DNA from 4 places in the Clostridioides sp. LIBA-7678 genome. Region 3 is predicted to be linked to each of the others. Evidence: riboswitches for the same ligand, from Rfam matches in the RefSeq annotation. Region 3 holds a riboswitch; each other region holds the start of a gene.
The links. Region 3 has a riboswitch for lysine ahead of ACTG46_RS08995 (Na+/H+ antiporter NhaC family protein). Riboswitches for the same ligand answer to the same signal wherever they lie in the genome.

Region 1 (5,322 bases), 450 kb from region 3:
CTTGTAGATGAAGATATGGCTATGAAATTGGGAGATAAAAAGCTTGGAGAAGTTCCAGCTATAGGCAGTGTGTCAAAATTAGGAAAATTCCATATACAAAATGTGGATGGAGAATTGTACTGGGTAGCACCTCTTGTTCATAGAGACATAATTAAGTGGGTAACATCTTTAAGTGGTTCAAGTGGTTATGTAAAAGTATCTGCAAGTAACCCTCAAGATGTTCAATTAGTTCAAGAAATAGATGGAAAACCAATAAAGATAGTATATCAACCAGAAGCTTACTTGCATCAAGATTTACAGAGACATTTATACATACATGGTGTGGTAAATGTTGGTATGACAGATTTTACCCTTGAAATAAATGATGAAGGGAAACCTTATTGGGTTGTAAGTTTATATGAGCATAAAATTGGTTATGGAGGAGCAAATGCTACAGGAATAGCTACTGTTGATGCAGAAACTGGAAAAATAAATGTTTACAATGTTAAAAATACACCTAAATGGGTGGATAGAATCCAGCCACAAGAATTTATAACAGACCAGATTAAAGACTGGGGAGTTTATGTTAATGGATTTTTAAATTCTGTTATATCAGAAAAAGGAGTACTAGTGCCAACAGAAGGAACATCATTAGTTTATGGAAATGATAATAGGTCTTATTGGTATACAGGTATAACATCTTCAGGAGGAGATGAATCTACAATTGGATTTATGTTAGTTGATTCTAGAACAAAAGAAGCTAAATTATATAAGCAACCAGGAGCCACTGAGACAGCTGCAATGAAATCAGCTGAAGGTAATGTTCAAGAAAAGAATTATGAAGCAACATTCCCTGTAATGTATAATATATTAGGTCAACCAACATATGTATCATCGTTAAAAGATAAGGCTGGTCTTGTAAAGAGAGTTGCATTTGTATCTGTTGAAGATTATAATGTGCTTGGTTTAGGTGAAGATAAAAACGAAGCATTGAGAAACTATAAAGATTCATTAGAATCTAAGGGTAATGATTTAAAACTGGATAATGATTTAAAAGATGAAGTCATAGAAGGTACAGTGACAAGAATAAGTCCAGATGTACGAGGTGGAAATACTAATTATTATGTGACTTTAGATTCAAATAAAGAGATAATATTCAAAGCTACTTCAAAAGTATCTAGTGAATTGCCATTGACTCAAGTTGGAGATAAAGTCAAAATATCATATTCAAAAGAATTATCTGGTGTAATTGAAATGTCAGAATTTGATAACCTAAATATTGCAAACTTTGAAGATAAAAAAGCAAAAGAGGGAACAGGAACTGACGAAAATACAAACTCTCAAGGTTCTGAGAATCAAGATAATGTATAGTTTAACTTAAAAAAATCGAAAATAGTATTTAATATATTAATAGCTAGTTTTTATAAAATTTATTTTTATAAAAACTAGCTATTTTATTTTAATTCTTTGTAAATTTAATGTCATAAAATTAATATAATATTAGTACAACTTTGCAAATAATACTTCAAGGAGAATGTACTATGACTAATATGGAAAAAGAGATATTGCTTTTAATTAGCAGGGTTAGATGTGTTACAGAAGCTCAATTTAGAAAAATTTATGGAGACCAAAAGAGATATAATAAAAAAAACTTTAAAAAAACCTTGAGAAAAATGTGTAGTGAGTATACACTTAAAAAATATCCTTGTGATGTGGATTATTATAATTACAAAGACCTCTCATATGTATACTATTTGAATGGTAGTAAACTTTTTAAGGGAGATGATTTAATAAAGGCTCTAGTAGGGTCAGAATTAGTTGTTAGAATCAATACTGCAGGTTGTGATGTAAAAAGATTCTACCGAAATGTTAGTGTGGATGATATGAAATATGATTTATTTATTGAATATACAGACCAATTTGGTAATATAAAACAGGTTCTAGTAGATGTTGATTTAAATAATGAAATAGATATTTCTAAATATGAAAATCTTTCTAGAAAGATAGATAAATCTACAATTCCATTTTTTAAAGTGCCAAACGTTTTGGTAGTTACACCAGATAATCTATCTGAATTAAATGATTTAGAGAGATATGATAGTGAGTATAGTATAAATTTTATAGATTTAGGATTAAATAAACTATTTAATTGTATATAACCTAATTTTAAAAAAGAGAATTATAGATTTGCCACATTTTGTAAAATAATTGTTGCAATATTATATAGAATGTGATAAAACTATATTAATAAATTAATTAAAAATAATGAGCCTAGGGTAGAGGTAGCTATATTCAATAGTATTCAATAGGAGCTGGTAAGTGTTGATGATTGATGAAAGGGTCTATAGCCGAAGAAAATTTGTTGACGGATGGATTTTCTGGACTTATGCAGAATATGTATAAGGCTGTCACTTTTAAAGTGATGAGCTACAAGGTTACTTGGTCTATGAGATTTACACGTCCAAAGTATACCTTTGGGCGTTTTTATTTATCAAAATTTAACTTGAGGGGGAAAAAGCATGAGTATAATTGTTCAAAAATATGGTGGAAGTTCGGTGGCAGATACTGATAAAATAAAATCAATTGCAGAAAACATAATAGAACGAAGAAAAGAAAATCCACAAATGGTAATAGTTGTGTCTGCCATGGGTAAATCCACTGATGAATATATAAAGTTGGCTAAAGAATTGAGTAATGAACCTAGTAAAAGAGAATTGGATGCTTTGATGTCTACTGGAGAAATGATTTCAGCTTCTTTATTATCAATAGCATTAAATGCACTTGGATGTAAGGCTGTAAGTTATAATGCTTATCAGCTAAATATAAAAACAAGTGGTCTTCATGGGAAGTCTCAAATTGATGATATAAATGTAAATAGAATTAAAAATAGTTTAGATGAAGGAAATGTCGTAATAGTAACTGGATTTCAAGGAATCAATGAAGATGGTGATGTAACTACTCTTGGGAGAGGTGGTTCAGACACATCTGCTGTGGCTCTTGCAGTTAAATTAAATGGGAAATGTGAGATATATACAGATGTTGATGGAATCTATTTTACAGACCCAAGAAAATATTCAAAGGCTAGTAAACTTGATGAGATTGAATATGAAGAAATGCTTGAGTTAGCAAGTTTAGGAGCACAAGTAATGCATTCAAGAAGTATAGAACTTGCACAAAAATATGGTGTTGAAATTTATGTTGGACGTACATGTGGTACAGTAAAAGGAACATATATAAGAGGGGGAAAAGATATGAAATTAGAGGATAAAGTAATAACAGGATTAGCTACTAGTGATGACGATAGCTCTATAACAATCAAAGATTTTAAAGCAGAAAATATATCTAGTTTATTTGAAGATATAGCAACTATAGGGATAAGTGTAGATATGATAAGTCAGACTGCACCTATCTTAGATAAAATAAGTGTATCATTTACAGTTCCAAAAGAAGAATTAGGAGAATGTAAGAAGATAGTATCTAAGTACACAGATGAAGAACATGTAGTGGTTGATAATAATATCACTAAATTCTCTTTGGTAGGTCTTGGCATGAAAAATACTTCTGGAGTTGCTGCTAAGGTATTTAAGATATTCAATGAAAATGGTATAATGATAAAACTTATAACTACATCAGAAATTCGTATAACATGTGCTATAAATTCTGATGATAAGCAAATAGCTATAGAAAAAATAGCAGAAGTATTTAATATATAAAATTTGGGGAGGATATTATGAAACTTCATGGAACTATGACTGTAAATGATAATGAATTATATATTGGAGGAGTGAGTTGTTTAGAGCTTAGTGAAAAATATCAAACTCCACTTTATGTATTTGATGAAGCTTTGGTAAGACAAAACTGTAGAGAATATGTAGAATATTTTAAAGCCAAAGATGGAAAAAACAAGGTTGCTTATGCAGGTAAAGCTTTTTTACCTATTTATATGTGTAATCTTATAAATGAAGAACAAATGTGCCTAGATGTAGTTTCAGGAGGCGAATTATATACAGCCTACAAATCAAATTTCCCTATGGAAAAAGTTTTCTTCCATGGAAATAATAAGACTAAAGAAGAAATAAATATGGGATTAGATTTAGGTGTAGGTAAGTTCGTAGTAGACAATTTTTATGAATTGGATTTGATTGAAAAGTTATGTGAAGAAAAAGGTAAAGTTCAAGAAATATATTTTAGAATAACACCTGGAATAGAGGCTCATACACACGATTATATAAAAACTGGACAGATAGATTCTAAATTTGGATTTGCCTTAGTGAATGGAGATTTATTTAGAGCAATAGAGAAATTGAGTGAATACAAGAATATAAGACTTGTGGGTCTTCATGCTCATATAGGCTCACAAATATTTGATGTAGAGCCATACATAGATACAGTGGACATAATGATGAACTTAGTAAAAGAGATAAAAGAAAAATTCAATATACAGCTAACAGAAATTGACTTAGGTGGAGGTGTAGGGGTTTATTACAGTAAAGAAGATAAGCCTAAGACTATAAAAGAATTCTGTGAGACTATAATTGCTAAAGCGGAAAGTTCATGTAAAGAGCTTGGGATAGAAGTACCTATATTGGTAATAGAACCAGGAAGATCAATAGTTGCAAATGCAGGAAGCACATTGTATACAGTAGGTTCAATAAAAGATATAAAAGATGTTAGAGTTTATGTAAGTGTAGATGGAGGTATGACAGATAATGTAAGACCTTCTCTGTATCAAGCTAGTTATGAGTGTAGTATTGTAAATAAAATTAACCATGAGACTATGAATCATGTAACAATAGCTGGAAAATGTTGTGAAAGTGGAGATATATTGATTGGGGATATAGATATAATGGATATTAAAAGTGGAGACATACTTATAACGACATCAACAGGTGCATATGGGTATTCAATGTCTTCAAATTATAATAAAATACCAAGAGCAGCAGTAGTATCAGTATTTGATGGAAATGATAAGGTAATATGTAAGAGACAAAGTTATGAAGATTTATTAGCTTTAGAAGTATAGAATGAAAATTAAATATTAAGTTTATTATAAGTAGATTTACTAAGGTATATATGGCTCTAAATTAATTTTTAGTTTGTTGTAGTTATACATAGCATATCTACTTATTTTTTTCTTTTACTAACAAATTTCTTGTAATAAATATAAAATATTTTAAAAACTTCCTAATTATGATAAAATTTAAAGTATATAACAAGGAGGGGTTTAATGAGAGGAAGAGTAATTTTATTAATATCGATATTATCTATATTTCTTGTAGGATGTTCATTTAATAATAAAGATGAAATAAATTTAACTGAGCAAGGAAAAACATACTTAGAAAA
Region 2 (5,322 bases), 1.9 Mb from region 3:
GAAGTTTGACACTGTTAGCTATTGTTTCAAAATGACGTTTAAGTCCAGCTTTATTAGCTTTATTGTAATAAGGAGTTATGATTAATAGAGCATCTACTCCTAATTTTTCAGCTTCTTGGCTTAGATTAACTGAGTGCATAGTATCATTAGAACCACTTCCAGCTATAACAGGAACTCTTTTATTAACTTTTTCTACAACATACTTAATAGTAGCAAGTTGTTCTTCATCAGTCATAGTATTAGCTTCACCAGTAGTACCACAAGATACTATAGCATCAGTACCATTAGCTATCTGGTATTCAACCAATTCGCCTAATTTGTCAAAATCAACTTTGTTATCCTTTGTAAATGGTGTAACTAGAGCAACAGCAGAACCTTTAAATATCATATAAAATCAATCCCCTCTTTTTTATTTTTGTGTTTTATATTACAGTTACTTCTAATGCTTGTTTTTATATTATTATTAATATTTTACAAAATTATATATTTATACAAGTTTGTATATTATACTAAATCGTATGATAAAGCCATTTCAGCTATTTGAATTGCATTAGTTGCAGCACCTTTTCTGATATTGTCAGCTACAACCCAAAGATTTACACCATTGTCAACACTGAAGTCTCTTCTTATTCTTCCAACAAATACTTCATCTCTATTGTCAAATTCTACAGCAGTTGGATATTCATTATTAGCAGGATTATCAACTACTACAACCCCTGGAGCTTCTTCAAGTGTTTTTACTAAGTCTTCTAATTCAAATGGATTATTAAATTCAACGTTTATAGATTCACTATGACCATTTCTCACTGGAACTCTTACAGTAGTTGCAGTTATTTTTAAGTCGTAATTATTAAGTATTTTCATAGTTTCATTTACCATTTTCATTTCTTCCTTAGTATATCCATTTTCAGTAAATGAATCTATATGAGGAAGACAATTGTAAGATATTTGGTGAGGGTAGAATCCAGTAGGATTACCATTCATCCCTTTCTCTAAATCTTCAACACCTTTAACACCAGAACCAGATACAGCTTGGTAAGTAGAGTATACTACTCTCTTAATTTTGTACTTATCATCAAGTGGCTTAAGAGGAACCATAGCTTGTATAGTAGAGCAGTTAGGATTAGCTATTATGCCCTTGTGTTCTTTTATTGCTTCAGGATTTACTTCAGGAACTACTAAAGGAACATCTGGGTCCATTCTCCAGTGACTAGAATTATCCACTACTAAGATTCCATTTGATGCTGCTATTGGAGCATACTTTTCACTAATACTTCCTCCAGCAGAGAATAGTGCTATTTGTATACCTCTATCAGTAAATGAAGTTTCCTTTAATTCTTCTACTATATATTCTTTACCACAAAATATTACTTTAGAACCAGCTGATTTAGAAGAAGAGAATAAAAATAGATTTTCTATTGGAAAATTTCTTTCTTCTAATACTTTTAAAAATGTTCTACCTACCATTCCAGTAGCACCAACTATCGCTACGTTTACTTTTTTCATATAAATTCACCCCAATTTTAAATTATTAAAACATTATTTGATTTTAGTTATACAAGTAAGATATGTTAATATTTTTTTATATCCAAAAACTTTAATATTATATTAACAACTTTAATTATATACAAAAAACGTACAAAGGTATACTTTGTACGTCTAATTTATCACTCAAAGTAAACCCTGTAGCTCATCACTTATAATATAAGTGACAGTATTACACATGTTATGTGTAATCCCAGAAAATATAATTGCAAGAAATATTTTCTTCGGCTGTAAATCCTTTTTCCAATCATTAACGCCTGCCAGCTACTATTGGATACTCTTAGTTACAGCTACCTCTACCCTAGGTTAATAGGATATTAAAATTTGATTATTCTAATAATAATACATATTTAAGAAAAAATCAACTTATTTATATAAATATTGCTAAAATTTAAATCCAAAATTTGTCAATTCTTGTTTTAATACATTAAGATTAATTTCTTCCATTTCAGCTAGAGGAAGTCTTAAATCTCCAACATTAAAACCTAAAATATTCATGGCAGTTTTAACTGGCACTGGATTTACTTCTATAAATAAGGCAGCAATTAAAGCATCCATATCAAGTTGTAATTTTTTTGAGCCTTCAATATCACCTTTAAAGAATTTAGTTACTAAGTCATGTGTCTCCTTAGGGCAAATGTTAGCAAGCACAGAGATAACACCACTTCCACCTAATGATAATAGTGGTAATATAGTGTCATCATTACCGGAGTATATAGCAAAGTCTTCAGGTACTAATTTAGCTATTTCTGCAACTTGAGCTAAATCTCCACTTGCTTCCTTTACAGCAACTATATTATCTATTTTAGCAAGTTCAGCCACAACAGATGGCTTTATATTTACTTTAGTTCTTCCAGGTACATTGTATAAAATAATTGGTAACTTAACGCTATTTGCTATTGTTTCAAAGTGAAGTTTAAGACCTTTTTCATTAGTCTTATTATAGTAAGGAGTTATTATTAAAAGTCCATCAACTCCTAATTTTTCAGCTTCTTGACTCATATGAACAGACAACATAGTATTGTTTGAACCAGTACCTGCAATGACAGGTATTCTTTTGTTAACTTTTTCAACTGTATATTTTATTACAGCAAAAATTTCAGATTCACTCATAGTAGTTGCCTCACCTGTTGTTCCACAAACAACTAGTGCATCTGTGTCATTCTCAATGTGGTATTCGATTAATTCACCTAATTTTTCGAAGTTGACATTATTATCCTCTGTGAATGGGGTAACTAAAGCAACAGCAGAACCTTTAAATAACATATAATCAAATCTCCTTTTTTATCTAAATTTAATTTTTTAAGTACAATAATAATTATAGTACAAATTAATTAATTTTAATAGGTATAGTTAATATCTTAACTGTTTAAATAAGATATTTATATTATATTAATATTAGAAAAATTTGAAATAAATGTTTTATTCTCAAAATATGCATATTAATTTAATAAAATATACCAAAATGGAAATAAAAAATAAATTTTATGCGAATTTAATAACTAATAATTAATATATTTAGGTTATAATAAATATGTGCGTAAAATCTAATAATAAGCAATAATACCGTAAATTTAGGAGGAATAATATGGATACTTTAAAGGAACTTTTTAAAATAGGAAGTGGGCCTTCAAGTTCTCATACTATGGGACCACAAAGAGCAGCAGAAAGATTTAAAAATGAAAATTCAGATGCAGAAAGTTTTAGAGCAATATTATATGGTAGTTTGGCAGCTACAGGAAAAGGTCACTTAACTGACTATATAATTGAAAAAACGATATCGCCAAAAAAAGTTGAAATCGTTTGGGAAGAAGATATTATAAAAGATTTTCATCCAAATGGAATGAAGTTTGAAGCTTTAGATAAAGAAGGAAATGTAACGGCTGAATGGACTGTATATTCTGTAGGTGGAGGAACTATAGCAGAAGAAGGTCAAAGAAATAGCAAAAGCAACAGTATATATCATCTAGATACTATGGATGAGATAGTAAAATGGTGTAAGGAAAATAATAAGACTTTAGTAGATTTTGTGTTGGAATGTGAACCAGAAGACATAAAAGATTATATAAAAACTATAAAAGATGCTATGAGAAAATCTATTGATGATGGATTAAGCACAGATGAAATAATACCAGGTAAATTATTATTAAAAAGAAGAGCAAGTACGTTTTATAATGCATACCAAAAAGATAAAAACTTCTCAACACTTGTATATGCATATGCACTAGCAGCTTCTGAGCAAAATGCTTCTGGTAATATCATAGTTACAGCACCAACTTGTGGTTCTGCTGGTGTAATCCCAGGAATATTCTTTGCAATGCAAGATTTCTATAAGTATGATGACCAAAAAATAATTGAAGCACTACTTGTGGCTGGGATAATAGGTAATATAATAAAGACTAACGCATCAATATCTGGAGCAGAGGTAGGGTGTCAAGGTGAGGTTGGTGCAGCTTGTTCTATGGCAGCAGCGGCAGTAGCATACTTAAAAGGTGGTACTATAGACCATATTGAATATGCAGCAGAAATAGCACTTGAACATCATCTAGGAATGACTTGTGACCCTGTATATGGATACGTTCAAATTCCATGTATAGAAAGAAATGCTATGGCAGCTCAAAGAGCTTATGATGCAGCTAATTATGCATTATTAACTGATGGCTCACATTCTGTCTCCTTGGACCAAGTTGTTGAAACAATGAAAGAAACTGGTATAGACATGATGGATAAATATAAAGAAACTGCTAAGGGTGGACTTGCTAAACATTTCTTCTCTTGCTAAAAAATAAAATTTTTAAGTAATAATTCCCCTGTTTTGATTTATGAAACAGGGGAATTATTATTAATGGTGAATTATTTAATAATGCAAAATATTTTTATATTAAATTTAATTTTTTACTTTTAATTAGTATAGTTTGTTATATAATGTTTTAATTATGAGGGATATAGAAATATTTTTTAATAAATTAAAATTTGGAGGAGATTACATGAGAGAGGCATCATATTTACAAGAGCAACTTTATAAACATAGAAAGGCATTAAATCCAATTGCAGAGATTGGAAGAAAAGAATATAAGACTTCAAAATACATAAGAGATTATCTTGATAAATTGGGGATTAAGTATGAAGTTTACTTAGAAACAGGTATAGTAGGAATAATAGAAGGCAAAAAACCTAAAAAAGATATAGCTTTTAGAGCAGATATAGATGGGCTTCATAGTGAGGAAGGTGTAAAGCATTTATGTGGTCATGATGGACATGCCACTATATTACTTGGATTAATTGAATATTTGAATGATAACAAAGAACAACTGAATGATAATATAGTATTCATATTCCAACCAGCAGAAGAAGGTCCAGGGGGAGCAAAAGCTTTAATAAATGAAGGTGTACTTAGAAAATATAATGTTGATGAAATATATGGACTTCATATATATCCAGAGTTGCCAGAAGGTTATGTTGGTACAAGAGAAGGATACTTTATGGCTCAAATAGGAGACATTGATATAGAAATAGTGTCTAAAAGTGGACACGGTGCTATGCCACAAAATGGAATTGATGGGATAGTTATAGCTTCAAACTTTGTAAGTTCACTTCAAACTATAGTATCAAGAAATATAAGCCCAATAGACAATGCAGTATTGACTATTGGTAGAATTGAAGGTGGAGCTAGAAGAAACATAATAGCTGAAAATATAAAGATGGAAGGTACAATGAGATGCTTCAGCCCAGAAGTATATGAGAAGATGAAGCTTAGAGTTAGAGAACTTGCTAGAG
Region 3 (5,322 bases):
GTTAGAATTTGAGGAACTACTGGATAAAGAATGTGTTTATAATAGTTACCAAGTAAATACTTAATGAAAAAAGGGACTGTAAGTAAATTTACTTATAGTCCCTTATAAATACACTTATTTTCTTCCTGCAACCCATTTTAAGCCCCAATGGAACTCATTGTCCATTTCTCTATGACCTTTAAAGTATTTAATTACTTTTTCAACACTGAATGTCTCATCATTTACATTTTCTATCAAGGCTATTGAACACATATTATAGCCATTTTTATGTTCATCAAGTTTAACAACTAAATCTGAATCCTGTTTCTGTTTGATTGTTACAATTCCATCAGCCTCAGACCAATTAGCTACACCTTCATAGATAAAAGCATAAATAAGTATTCTTTTTATTTCTTTTATTTTATTACCATTTATTCTTATGTTTTCTCCTTGTGTATTGCTACCTGTTCTGTCATCTCCATCTAATTGAGCAAAAGGCGGATGTCCTAAACTACCAAAAGAATTACCTAATGCCTGTACAGCACCTTTTACACCATTTTTCATTTCAAACAAGCAACCTAAATCTAAATCTATATTACTGCTTTTTAGAGAGCCAAAAAAACCTTTTTTTTGTATTTTTTGATTCCAATTTAAATTAACTAAGATTTCACCTAAATCACTATTTTCTTTTTTTGTAAGGTTTATTTTTTGCCCCTTTTTTAATTCTATAGCCATAGTAATTTTCCTCCATAAACATAGATTTACTTAAATGGTAGCACTTAACAAGTCAATATTCAACAAGATTAGAATAATAATATTAAAATTATACTAAATATACTAGAAAACAGGAATTACAATGCCTTTATATTTCTCTTCAATTATACTTCTTGCTTTATCTGATGTAAGAACATCTTGTAGAACTTTAATTTTTTCACTATCTTTATCTTCAGTTCTAAATGCCAAAAGATTTGCATACTCATCATTTATAGGTGCTGTATAAAGTCCATTTTTCTTAGCATCAAGGCCAGCAGGTACTGCGTATGTAGTATCTATAAATGCAGCAGTTACATCTGGAAGAGAAGATGGAATCTGAGCGATATCCAATTCTTTAAATTGTATGCCTTTTGGATTTTCTATTATATCTTTAGGACTAACTAATCCATCACCTTTAGGTAAAGTTAAAAGTCCGATACTTTCAAGGTATCTAAGGTCTTTAGAACAAGAAGATGGGTTGTTACTTATTGCGATTGTATCTCCTTTTTTAAATTCATCAATAGATTTTATCTTGTAAGAGTAAAGGATTGCTGGGCATACATATAGTTTTTTTCCAGCCATTATTTTATATCCTTTAGCTTTAACAGCTTCTTTTAGATAAGGTTCATGTTGGAATAGATTTGCATCAATTTCTCCGTTATTTAAAGCTTCGTTTGGAAGTATGTAGTCATCAAAATTTTTAACCTCCAAAGTATAACCTTTTTCTTCGATAAGTGGTTTTAATTCTTCTAATAATTCTCCACCTGGTACTAAAGTAGCGCCAACAACAATTTTTTTATCATCGTTACCTTTAGAACATCCAACTATAGATAAAGTAAAAACTAGACATAATAATAAACTTAATAATTTTTTGAATTTCATATAAATTCCCTCCTGAATATGATTGATTAGTTAAAAATAAAATACCCTCTTTTATCACACTGCAAAATAAAATAAGCCTGAGTTTAAACTCAGGCTTTAAAAGCTAATTTAGACTCATCTTTCAGTATAATACTGCAGGATTTAGCACCAATGTATATAAAAATATACTGGTTGCTGGGTTTCATAGGGCCAGTCCCTTCACCACTCTGGATAAGAAGTATCAATTTTTAATTATGTTATAAATATTATCATGATTTTTTACATATGTAAACATAATTTTATAAATATTTTAAAATTTTTAATATTTCTATTTAACACCTAAGATTCCAGAAATTAGAATATCAGTGTCAGCTCCTAAGAAATAATCATTTATTTCAATGGAATCTAAAACATTCCTTAAAGCATTCTCTTCATGTTTCGTTCCAGCAAGTTTATCTTCCACAAATGAAACATCACGTTTTCCAAAAAAGTCTCCAAAAAATTTTATAGTAGTTATTATTCCCTTATCAACATTTAGATTAAACTCAACGTTTCCACCAGAATATTTTAACTCATTTGAAAGGGTATATTTTGGGGAATTACCAAAGTTCCAATCCCAAGTTTCATATTTTGACTTAGTAAGTTTTTCTATTTGTTCTATGTCATAATCACTTAAATAATAATTAGTATTATCAGTGTTAGTTTTAGAGAGATAATTCATTATTGCGTCCTTAAATTCTAGTATATCCATTTTAGATTGTAGATGTTCACTTATATTAGTTACACGAGATTTTACAGACTTTATGCCCTTTCCTTCAAATTTTATAGGTTTTACCTTTAGAGCTTTTGAAAGGTCATTTATCTCAGATGAAAATAACAGTGTACCATGATGCATCACCTTATTTTTGTAGTTGTATTGAGCATTTCCAGAAAACTTCTTACCATCTATAAGAAGGTCATTTCTTCCAGAAAATTCAGCGTTTACATCTAATGTCTTAAGTAAGTCTATTATTGGTTGAGTGAATCTTCTGAAATCACTAAAGCTATTATTATTGCAGGCTATGAATGTAAAATTTATATTTCCTAAATCATGAAATACAGCTCCACCACCAGATTGTCTCCTAACAACAGGTATAGAATTTTCTTTTATATATTCTAAATTTATTTCAGAAAGTGTATTTTGATTTTTTCCAACAATTATAGAAGGTTCATTCCTCCATAAAATAAATAAGTCTTCGTCAAAATTTTTTAGAAGATATTCTTCCATCGCTAAATTGAAGTAAGGGTTTGTCTTTTCATTGTAAATTAGTAACATTAAAGTAATTCCTCCATATAATTGATAAAATTTTTTTGTTATTTTTAGTACAATTAATTTTATAATTCGACAATAATGTAAAAAGTCCTTTAAATTAGAAGATTTAAAAAAGAAGACAATCTTATATTAATAGAAGTGTATATTAAACATAATTAGAGAAGTTTGGGATTTTATGTAAAAAATAAAAAGGAATTTTAAAAACTAACTTGCAAAGTTTAAATAAATAATATATACTCAAAATATACTTAATAAAAGTGAATAGAAGGGTAGAGGCGCAATAATCTATCAGTACTAATAATGAGTTAAGCACAGAGATTTATTAGGAAAGGAGATATTGCCGAAGTTTTATAATTGATGCTTTAAGATTATATTGCTGGGGGTACATAGAAAATATGTACAACTGTCACAGGTTTATTTGTGGTGAGCTATCATTTAAGGAATTATATTATATTTATTTTAATATTGTTGATGTATTGTAATTTTCAAGCCTTGAGTGTTTAGCACTTAAGGCTTTTTTAGTTTTATCAAATACCCTGTATAATTCACAAAACTAAAAAAGAGAGGGAGATTTATATGAGAAACAAAAAAATTAATATTATTTTTCTGACGACAATTATGTTTATAATGTCAACAGTAATGGTTTTTGCAGAGGAAGATATAGACACTATCGCACTAGCTAATGCAGAAAAATTTGGAATCTTAACTTTAATACCACCATTAGTTGCTATAATACTTGCATTCATAACTAAAAACGTAATAATTTCTTTACTTATAGGGATTCTTTCTGGGAGTTTTATAATTAAAGCTAGTGGTATAAATGTGTTTGCTACATTCATACAAGCATTTTTAGACTTAGTGGATAGAGCTTTGGTATCGTTATCAGACCCGTGGAATGCAGGGATAATACTACAAGTTCTAGCAATTGGAGGGGTTATAAATCTTGTTGCAAAGATGGGAGGAGCTAAGGCTATAGCTGAGGCACTTGCCAAAAGAGCGAAATCAGCGAAAGGTACACAAATTATAACATGGTTTTTAGGTCTTTTGGTATTCTTTGATGATTATGCAAATTCATTAATAGTAGGTCCTATGATGAGACCTGTTGCAGATAAAATGAAAATATCAAGAGAAAAATTAGCCTTTATAATAGATGCTACAGCAGCACCAGTTGCTGGATTAGCTATAATATCTACATGGATAGGTCTTGAAGTTGGTTTAATACATGATGCTTTTGAAAGTATAAGTGTAGATGTTGATGCATTTGGTATATTTTTAAATACAATACCATTTAGATTTTATAATATATTAATATTAGCATTTATTGTAATATCAGCATTATTATTAAAAGAATTTGGGCCAATGAAAAAAGCAGAAATAAAATCTAGAAGTAGAAAAGTTGGTACAGACCTTGATGAAGGTGTAGAAGAATTAGATGATTTAGCACCAAAAAATGGAGTGAAATTGAGTGTGTGGAATGCTATAATCCCAATAGGAACATTAATAATAGTTGCTTTGGCATCATTCTATTATAGTGGATATACGTCTATAATGGGTGGTGAAGATAAAGCTCTAATACAACTATTTACAAATTCACCATATTCTTTTGGAGCAATAAAAGAAGCATTTAGTGCATCTGATGCATCTAGAGCATTATTCCAATCTGCACTTGTTGCAAGTTTAGTTGCTATTATAATGGCTGTAGTTAAAAAGATTTTTACAGTGTCAGAAGCAATTGATGTTTGGATAGATGGGATGAAAAGTTTAGTAATAACTGGTGTAATATTAATACTTGCATGGTCATTAAGTTCAGTAATAAAAGAATTAGGTACAGCTAAATTTTTGATACACTTATTATCAGGTTCACTACCTCCATTCTTATTGCCAAGTTTAATATTTGGTTTAGGAGCAATAATATCTTTTGCTACTGGAACAGCTTATGGAACAATGGGTATACTTATGCCACTAGCAATACCACTAGCTTACTCATTAAATCCTGATATGTCTTATGTAATAGTGAGTACAAGTGCAGTCTTAACAGGTGCAATATTTGGAGACCACTGTTCTCCGATTTCAGATACAACAATACTTTCTTCAATGGGAGCTGGTTGTAATCATATAGACCATGTTAATACTCAAATGCCATATGCTATATTTACAGCAGTAATCACTATTGTATTTGGATATATACCAGCTGGATTAGGATTGCCAATATATATAGTATTACCAGTAGCTATAGCTGCTGTATTTGTTGGTATTCAAATAATTGGTAAGAGAGTTGATGAAGCAGAGATAGAACTTGCAGAATAAAGATATAAATAAATTTCACCTTTTATTATCATTCTTTTGTTAGTTTTTAGATAATTTTAAAAAGTTATTGAAAATAATAGCGAAATATAGTAAAATAAAAGAGTAATAAG
Region 4 (5,322 bases), 1.7 Mb from region 3:
ACTACAGGACAGATGAGTAAAAGATATGGATTTATATATGTTGATTTGGATGATGAAGGTAAAGGTAGTTTTAAGAGATGTAAGAAAAAATCATTTGACTGGTATAAAGAGGTCATAAAATCTAATGGAGATAATTTAAGTTCGTTAGATATATAAAATAAAATGTGTATTCTCCTAAAAATAGTGATAGTAAAGTGGTTAATCTAATTACTATAATTGGAGGTACACATTTTTATATATAAAAAGCTTTTTTTGTGATGCATTCTTTAGGGATAAGTTTATATTATATTTTAAATAAGTTTTTCTTTCTGATATCTTTAGGAGTACATTTAAATTTTGCTTTAAAAATTCTGTAAAACAATTTTGTATTAGTAAATCTATGATATTCTAATATATTACAAAAAGTCCCACTTGCACTTTTATAAATAGAAGATGCCATTTTAGATAAATTAAAGATTGTATCTATTAATTATAAATTTTCTTATAATATATTTATTAAAGGGTAAATGTGTACAAGAGAAATGTATATCAATATATACATAAATGTTAAAATTAGTTGATAGAATTTAAATAATAAATTTAGTACGATAAATATAGGAGATATTAAAATATGCTTAATACAAATTTGAAAAGACTAAGAAAAATTCATCAGTATACGCAAGAGGATTTAGCTGAAAAACTTAATATATCTAGACAATCAGTAGCAAAATGGGAAAGTGGAGAATCCACTCCTGATATAGATAGTTGTATTAAACTTGCAAAATTGTACAATGTTAAACTAGATGATTTAGTCAATCATTCAGAAGAAAAAACAGGTATTATAATACCACCTAAAGGAAAATTTTTCTTTGGAGCTGTTATAGTTGGAGAAGGTGGTCAGATTGTTATTCCAAAAGAAGCAAGAGATATATTTAATATAAATACAGGAGATAAATTATTGATACTTGGAGATGAAGAAAGAGGACTAGGAATTGTTCATCAACGTGATTTGGTAAATTTTATAGGTCATATGGGAGTAACAAATAACGAAGAATAATTTTAGAAAAATTATAAAAGGATGGATAAAATATGAGTAAAATAGTTTTTTTCAGCATTCCTGCATATGGTCATACTAATCCAACCATTGAAGTAGTTCGTGAATTAGTAGATAGAGGGAATGAAGTATTGTATTATTCTTTTAATGAATTTAAAGATAAAATTGAAGATACTGGAGCAAAATTTATTAGTTGTGATAAATATCTCCCAGAATTACGTCCTGAAGATGAGAAAAAAATTGGCAAGGATTTCTCTGGGTTAATTGAGATGATAGCAGACACTACAATATCTTTAGATGAAAAAGTATGTAGAGAACTTAAAGTTTTTAATCCAGATTGTATTGTATCAGACTCATTAAGCTTTTGGGGAAAGTTATTTGCACAAAAACTTAATATTCCATATATATGCTCTACAACAACTTTTGCATTTAATAAACATACAGCAAAAATGATGAAGCAAAGTTTTATGGAAGTTGTTCATATGTTTTTGGGGATGAGACGTATTAATAAAAAAATAAAGCTCTTACAAAGAAAAGGATATTATGTAAAAAACTTTGTTTCTATGATTTCTAATGATAATGATACAAATACTATTGTATATACATCAAAAGAATTTCAGCCAATGTCAGAAAATTTTTCCAGTAAATATTCTTTTGTAGGGCCATCAGTATCAAAGTTGATTGTTAAGCCTAAAGATAAAAAGAGAAAACTTATATATATTTCACTTGGTACGATTAATAATAAAAATGTTAATTTTTATGAAAACTGTATAAAAGCATTTAAAGATTGTGATGTTGATATAATTAGGTCTGTTGGTAGAGATACTGACATTAAAAGTTTAGGGAATATACCAAATAACTTTGAAGTTAAAAATAGTGTTGAACAGATTGCTATACTTCAAGAAGCTGATGTGTTTATCACTCATTGTGGTATGAATAGTGTAAATGAAAGTTTATATTATGGGGTACCTATGGTCTTATTTCCACAACATTCAGAGCAGAGAATGGTAGCTAATAGAGTTGCTTATTTAGGTGCAGGACTGATGTTAAAAGAAAATAGGTCAAAAAATATTAAAGATACTGTATTTAAAGTTATGAATGATAATGGATACAAAGAAGAGGCAATTAAACTATCAAAAAGCTTTTATAATGCAGGTGGTTCAAATAAGGCAGCTGATGTAATATTACAGCTTATAAAGTCATATTGCTGAATATATAAATTTAGAAGCTTAATATGATACTTATTATGTTAATTGAAATATTGCAATAGATATTCTAAAACAAATACTTGTGAAATTTTTATAATAATGAAATAAAACTACATGGAAAGTAGGAAATATATATACTACTTAATAAAAATACTGACAGTAGGGCCTTTTAACCTACCAGTTAGGGCATGTATATTGATACTAAATACGATGGATGTTATATTCTAATAGAAAAATATAACATCTTTTTTTAGTGAATTATAATAGTTTTAAATAATAAAAGAAGGGGAATTAGCATGAGAAAATATAGAATTATTTTAGTAGTATTAATTATAGGTATTGTAGGTATAGCAGGAAGTGTTGTATATAATAACTATTTCAAACCATGGAAGGAGGCTGAGATATATATCAATAAATATATGGTAAAGCAAGGTATTTCGGAAGATGATATAAAGAGTATTACAAAAGAAAAAGCAAAGAAAGCAAGCTATAATGGAATACTGTATAGAGTAAATTATAAAGATGATTCACAATATGAATATCAATATTTTTATAGTGATGATTATTATGCCCTATATGTAAATAAAGTTATGTTACAAATTTATAATGTAGAAAACAATAAGCTTCTAAAAAGTAATGAAGAATTAAAAAGTGTTAAGTATCCACCAATTTATCTTAAAAAAGAATTGAATAAATAGTTGAGGATACAATGGAATGATTTCTTATGGTAATCAATTATTAATAAACATCTAATAAAAATATCCAAAGATTCACTTAATAGAGAAAGTATAATTTGTTACATATAAAAACATATATCTTCAGACTTTAAAAAATTAGATATAAAAATATACTACATTCTTTGAATGTATGTGCAGATATAAAGTTTATTGATGTGGAAAATAAAATTTAATTCTAAGTATATTATATTGAAAATATTTACAATCTCGACATATTATGCTACAATTATTTACAATAAATAAAATTTAATAAGCATTACCTCATCTAATAAAAAGATTGAGGTAGAGGTTGCATTTACTAAGATTAGTATTGAAGAGGTTGGAAACCAATGAAGCAATATAAAAGGAGTAAGTGCCGAAGTGCTAGTGTCCAAAGCTAGTGCTGGGACTGTATTTAATAGGTACAGTACTGTCATCAAATTCATCCCGAATTTTGATGGAGAGCTATCTTAGATAAGATAAAGGGAAGATGTAGGTATATTGTATTTAACACATTTAGCTCAACATGTATCCATGTTGAGCTTTTTTACATCTATACAAAATAGGATAGAAAAGGGATGCAATAATAAAATATTTTAATTTAAAAGTGGGGAGAATAAAAATGAGCAGTTTAAAAAAGAAGAGGTTTACTATGCCGCAGACACTTACTATAATATTCTTATTAATAGTAGTAATGGCAGTTCTTACTTGGATAGTACCAAGTGGAAATTTTGAAAGGGTAGATATAGACGGAAGGTCAGTTGTTGTAGCTGGAACTTATGAAAAAGCACCATCAAATCCACAAGGTATTACTGATGTATTTTCAGCTCCTATAAATGGATTTATAGATGCAGCTGAAGTAGTTGGATTTGTTTTAATAGTTGGAGGGGCTTTTGGAATAGTTAATAAAACAGGTGCAATAGAAGCCATTATAGCGCACACTGTAAATAAAATGAAGAAGTTTCAATTTTTAATAATACCTATATCTATGATTTTATTTGGTCTTGGTGGTACAACTTTTGGAATGAGTGAAGAAACATTACCTTTTTATATGATATTTATTCCACTTATGACCAGCATGGGATATGATTCATTAACCGCGGTGGCAACAGTATTTATAGGGGCAACAGCTGGATTTGGAGCGGCGACTACTAATCCTTTCTCTGTAGGAATAGCACAGGCATTGTCACAAATAGCACCAGGTTCTGGAATAGAGTTTAGAGTTGTTATGTTTATAATATATATGGCTATATCTATAGCATTTGTTATGATGTATGCTAATAAAGTAAAAAAAGACCCTAAAAAGTCTTTAGTACATGATATATCACTGAATCAAGAATCAATGGTTAATAGTGATACAAACATAAAAGAATTTACAAAAAGAGAAGCCATTGTAATAGCAATTTTCGTAATAGGTATGGGAATTATGATATTTGGTGTTTTAAAATTAGGATGGTATATAGCTGAAATTGCAATGATATTTACAGCCATAGGTATAATATCTGGAATAGCATCAGGGCTTAAGCAAGATGAAATAGTTAATTCATTTATAAGTGGAGCTGGAGATTTAATGACAGCAGGATTATGTATAGCATTTGCACGTGGAATCGTAATAATAGCAGAAAATGGATTTATAATAGATACAATTTTAAATTCTGCGGCAAATTTATTAAATGGATTACCAAAAACTATATTTATAAACTTAACTTTCTTAATAGAAGGATTAATAGCATTTTTAATACCATCAGCATCAGGGCTTGCATCACTTACAATACCTGTACTTGCACCACTTGGAGACTTAGTAGATGTATCTAGACAAATGATAGTTACAGCTTATCAATTTGGGATAGGTGTAACTAACTTAATAACACCTACATCAGGTGTTTTAATGGGAGCACTAGCAGTAGCTAATATCCCTTGGTCAAAGTGGGTTAGATTCATAGTTCCTCTAATGGTAGTATTAACAATTCTTGTAATGGTATTTTTGACAGTAGGATTATATCTAGGATTCTAATAGGAGGTAAGTTATGATAGAGAGTATAAAGAAAAGAGCTTATGAGATAGAGAATGAACTTGGGAAAGAAATTGAAGAAGTATGCGATTTTATATTCAACAACCCAGAGCTAGGAGATGAAGAATATATATCATCAAAATATTTAGTAGAGAAAATGAAGGAATATGGATTTGATACAACTTATCCATACTGTAATATGGATACTGCTTTTAGAGCAGAGCTAGGAGATAGTGATGGTCCTACTATAGCGTTTTTAGCTGAGTATGATGCACTTCCTGGATATGGAGAAGATAAAGAGCCAGGTCATGCTTGTGGTCATAACTGGATTGCAGCATCTACACTAGGAGCTTG

Region 1: another riboswitch for lysine. It lies ahead of ACTG46_RS11245 (aspartate kinase); the one in region 3 lies ahead of ACTG46_RS08995 (Na+/H+ antiporter NhaC family protein).
Region 2: another riboswitch for lysine. It lies ahead of ACTG46_RS17350 (aspartate-semialdehyde dehydrogenase); the one in region 3 lies ahead of ACTG46_RS08995 (Na+/H+ antiporter NhaC family protein).
Region 4: another riboswitch for lysine. It lies ahead of ACTG46_RS16710 (YfcC family protein); the one in region 3 lies ahead of ACTG46_RS08995 (Na+/H+ antiporter NhaC family protein).

What each region holds. Positions count from the first base shown of each region.
Region 1 covers NZ_CP196987.1:2,304,418-2,309,739, reverse strand. Annotated here, with positions in the region: gene ACTG46_RS11255 (hypothetical protein) at 1-1,350, shown strand, start outside; gene ACTG46_RS11250 (hypothetical protein) at 1,521-2,138, shown strand; lysine riboswitch at 2,249-2,417, shown strand; gene ACTG46_RS11245 (aspartate kinase) at 2,499-3,692, shown strand; gene lysA (diaminopimelate decarboxylase) at 3,710-5,002, shown strand; gene ACTG46_RS11235 (outer membrane protein assembly factor BamD) at 5,207-5,322, shown strand, end outside.
Region 2 covers NZ_CP196987.1:3,745,937-3,751,258, reverse strand. Annotated here, with positions in the region: gene dapA (4-hydroxy-tetrahydrodipicolinate synthase) at 1-388, opposite strand, end outside; gene ACTG46_RS17350 (aspartate-semialdehyde dehydrogenase) at 505-1,506, opposite strand; lysine riboswitch at 1,679-1,852, opposite strand; gene dapA (4-hydroxy-tetrahydrodipicolinate synthase) at 1,930-2,811, opposite strand; gene ACTG46_RS17340 (L-serine ammonia-lyase) at 3,134-4,327, shown strand; gene ACTG46_RS17335 (N-acetyldiaminopimelate deacetylase) at 4,533-5,322, shown strand, end outside.
Region 3 covers NZ_CP196987.1:1,854,857-1,860,178, forward strand. Annotated here, with positions in the region: gene ACTG46_RS08975 (GGDEF domain-containing phosphodiesterase) at 1-64, shown strand, start outside; gene ACTG46_RS08980 (TerD family protein) at 115-714, opposite strand; gene ACTG46_RS08985 (MetQ/NlpA family ABC transporter substrate-binding protein) at 817-1,614, opposite strand; SAM riboswitch class I at 1,726-1,831, opposite strand; gene lplA (lipoate--protein ligase) at 1,922-2,908, opposite strand; lysine riboswitch at 3,168-3,344, shown strand; gene ACTG46_RS08995 (Na+/H+ antiporter NhaC family protein) at 3,482-5,212, shown strand; tRNA gene ACTG46_RS09000 (tRNA-Leu) at 5,322-5,322, shown strand, end outside.
Region 4 covers NZ_CP196987.1:3,603,436-3,608,757, reverse strand. Annotated here, with positions in the region: gene ACTG46_RS16735 (glycoside hydrolase family 1 protein) at 1-156, shown strand, start outside; partial or broken gene ACTG46_RS16730 (helix-turn-helix transcriptional regulator) at 611-793, shown strand; gene ACTG46_RS16725 (AbrB/MazE/SpoVT family DNA-binding domain-containing protein) at 821-1,036, shown strand; gene ACTG46_RS16720 (macrolide family glycosyltransferase) at 1,069-2,244, shown strand; gene ACTG46_RS16715 (DUF3139 domain-containing protein) at 2,538-2,939, shown strand; lysine riboswitch at 3,254-3,433, shown strand; gene ACTG46_RS16710 (YfcC family protein) at 3,580-4,971, shown strand; gene ACTG46_RS16705 (M20 family metallopeptidase) at 4,985-5,322, shown strand, end outside.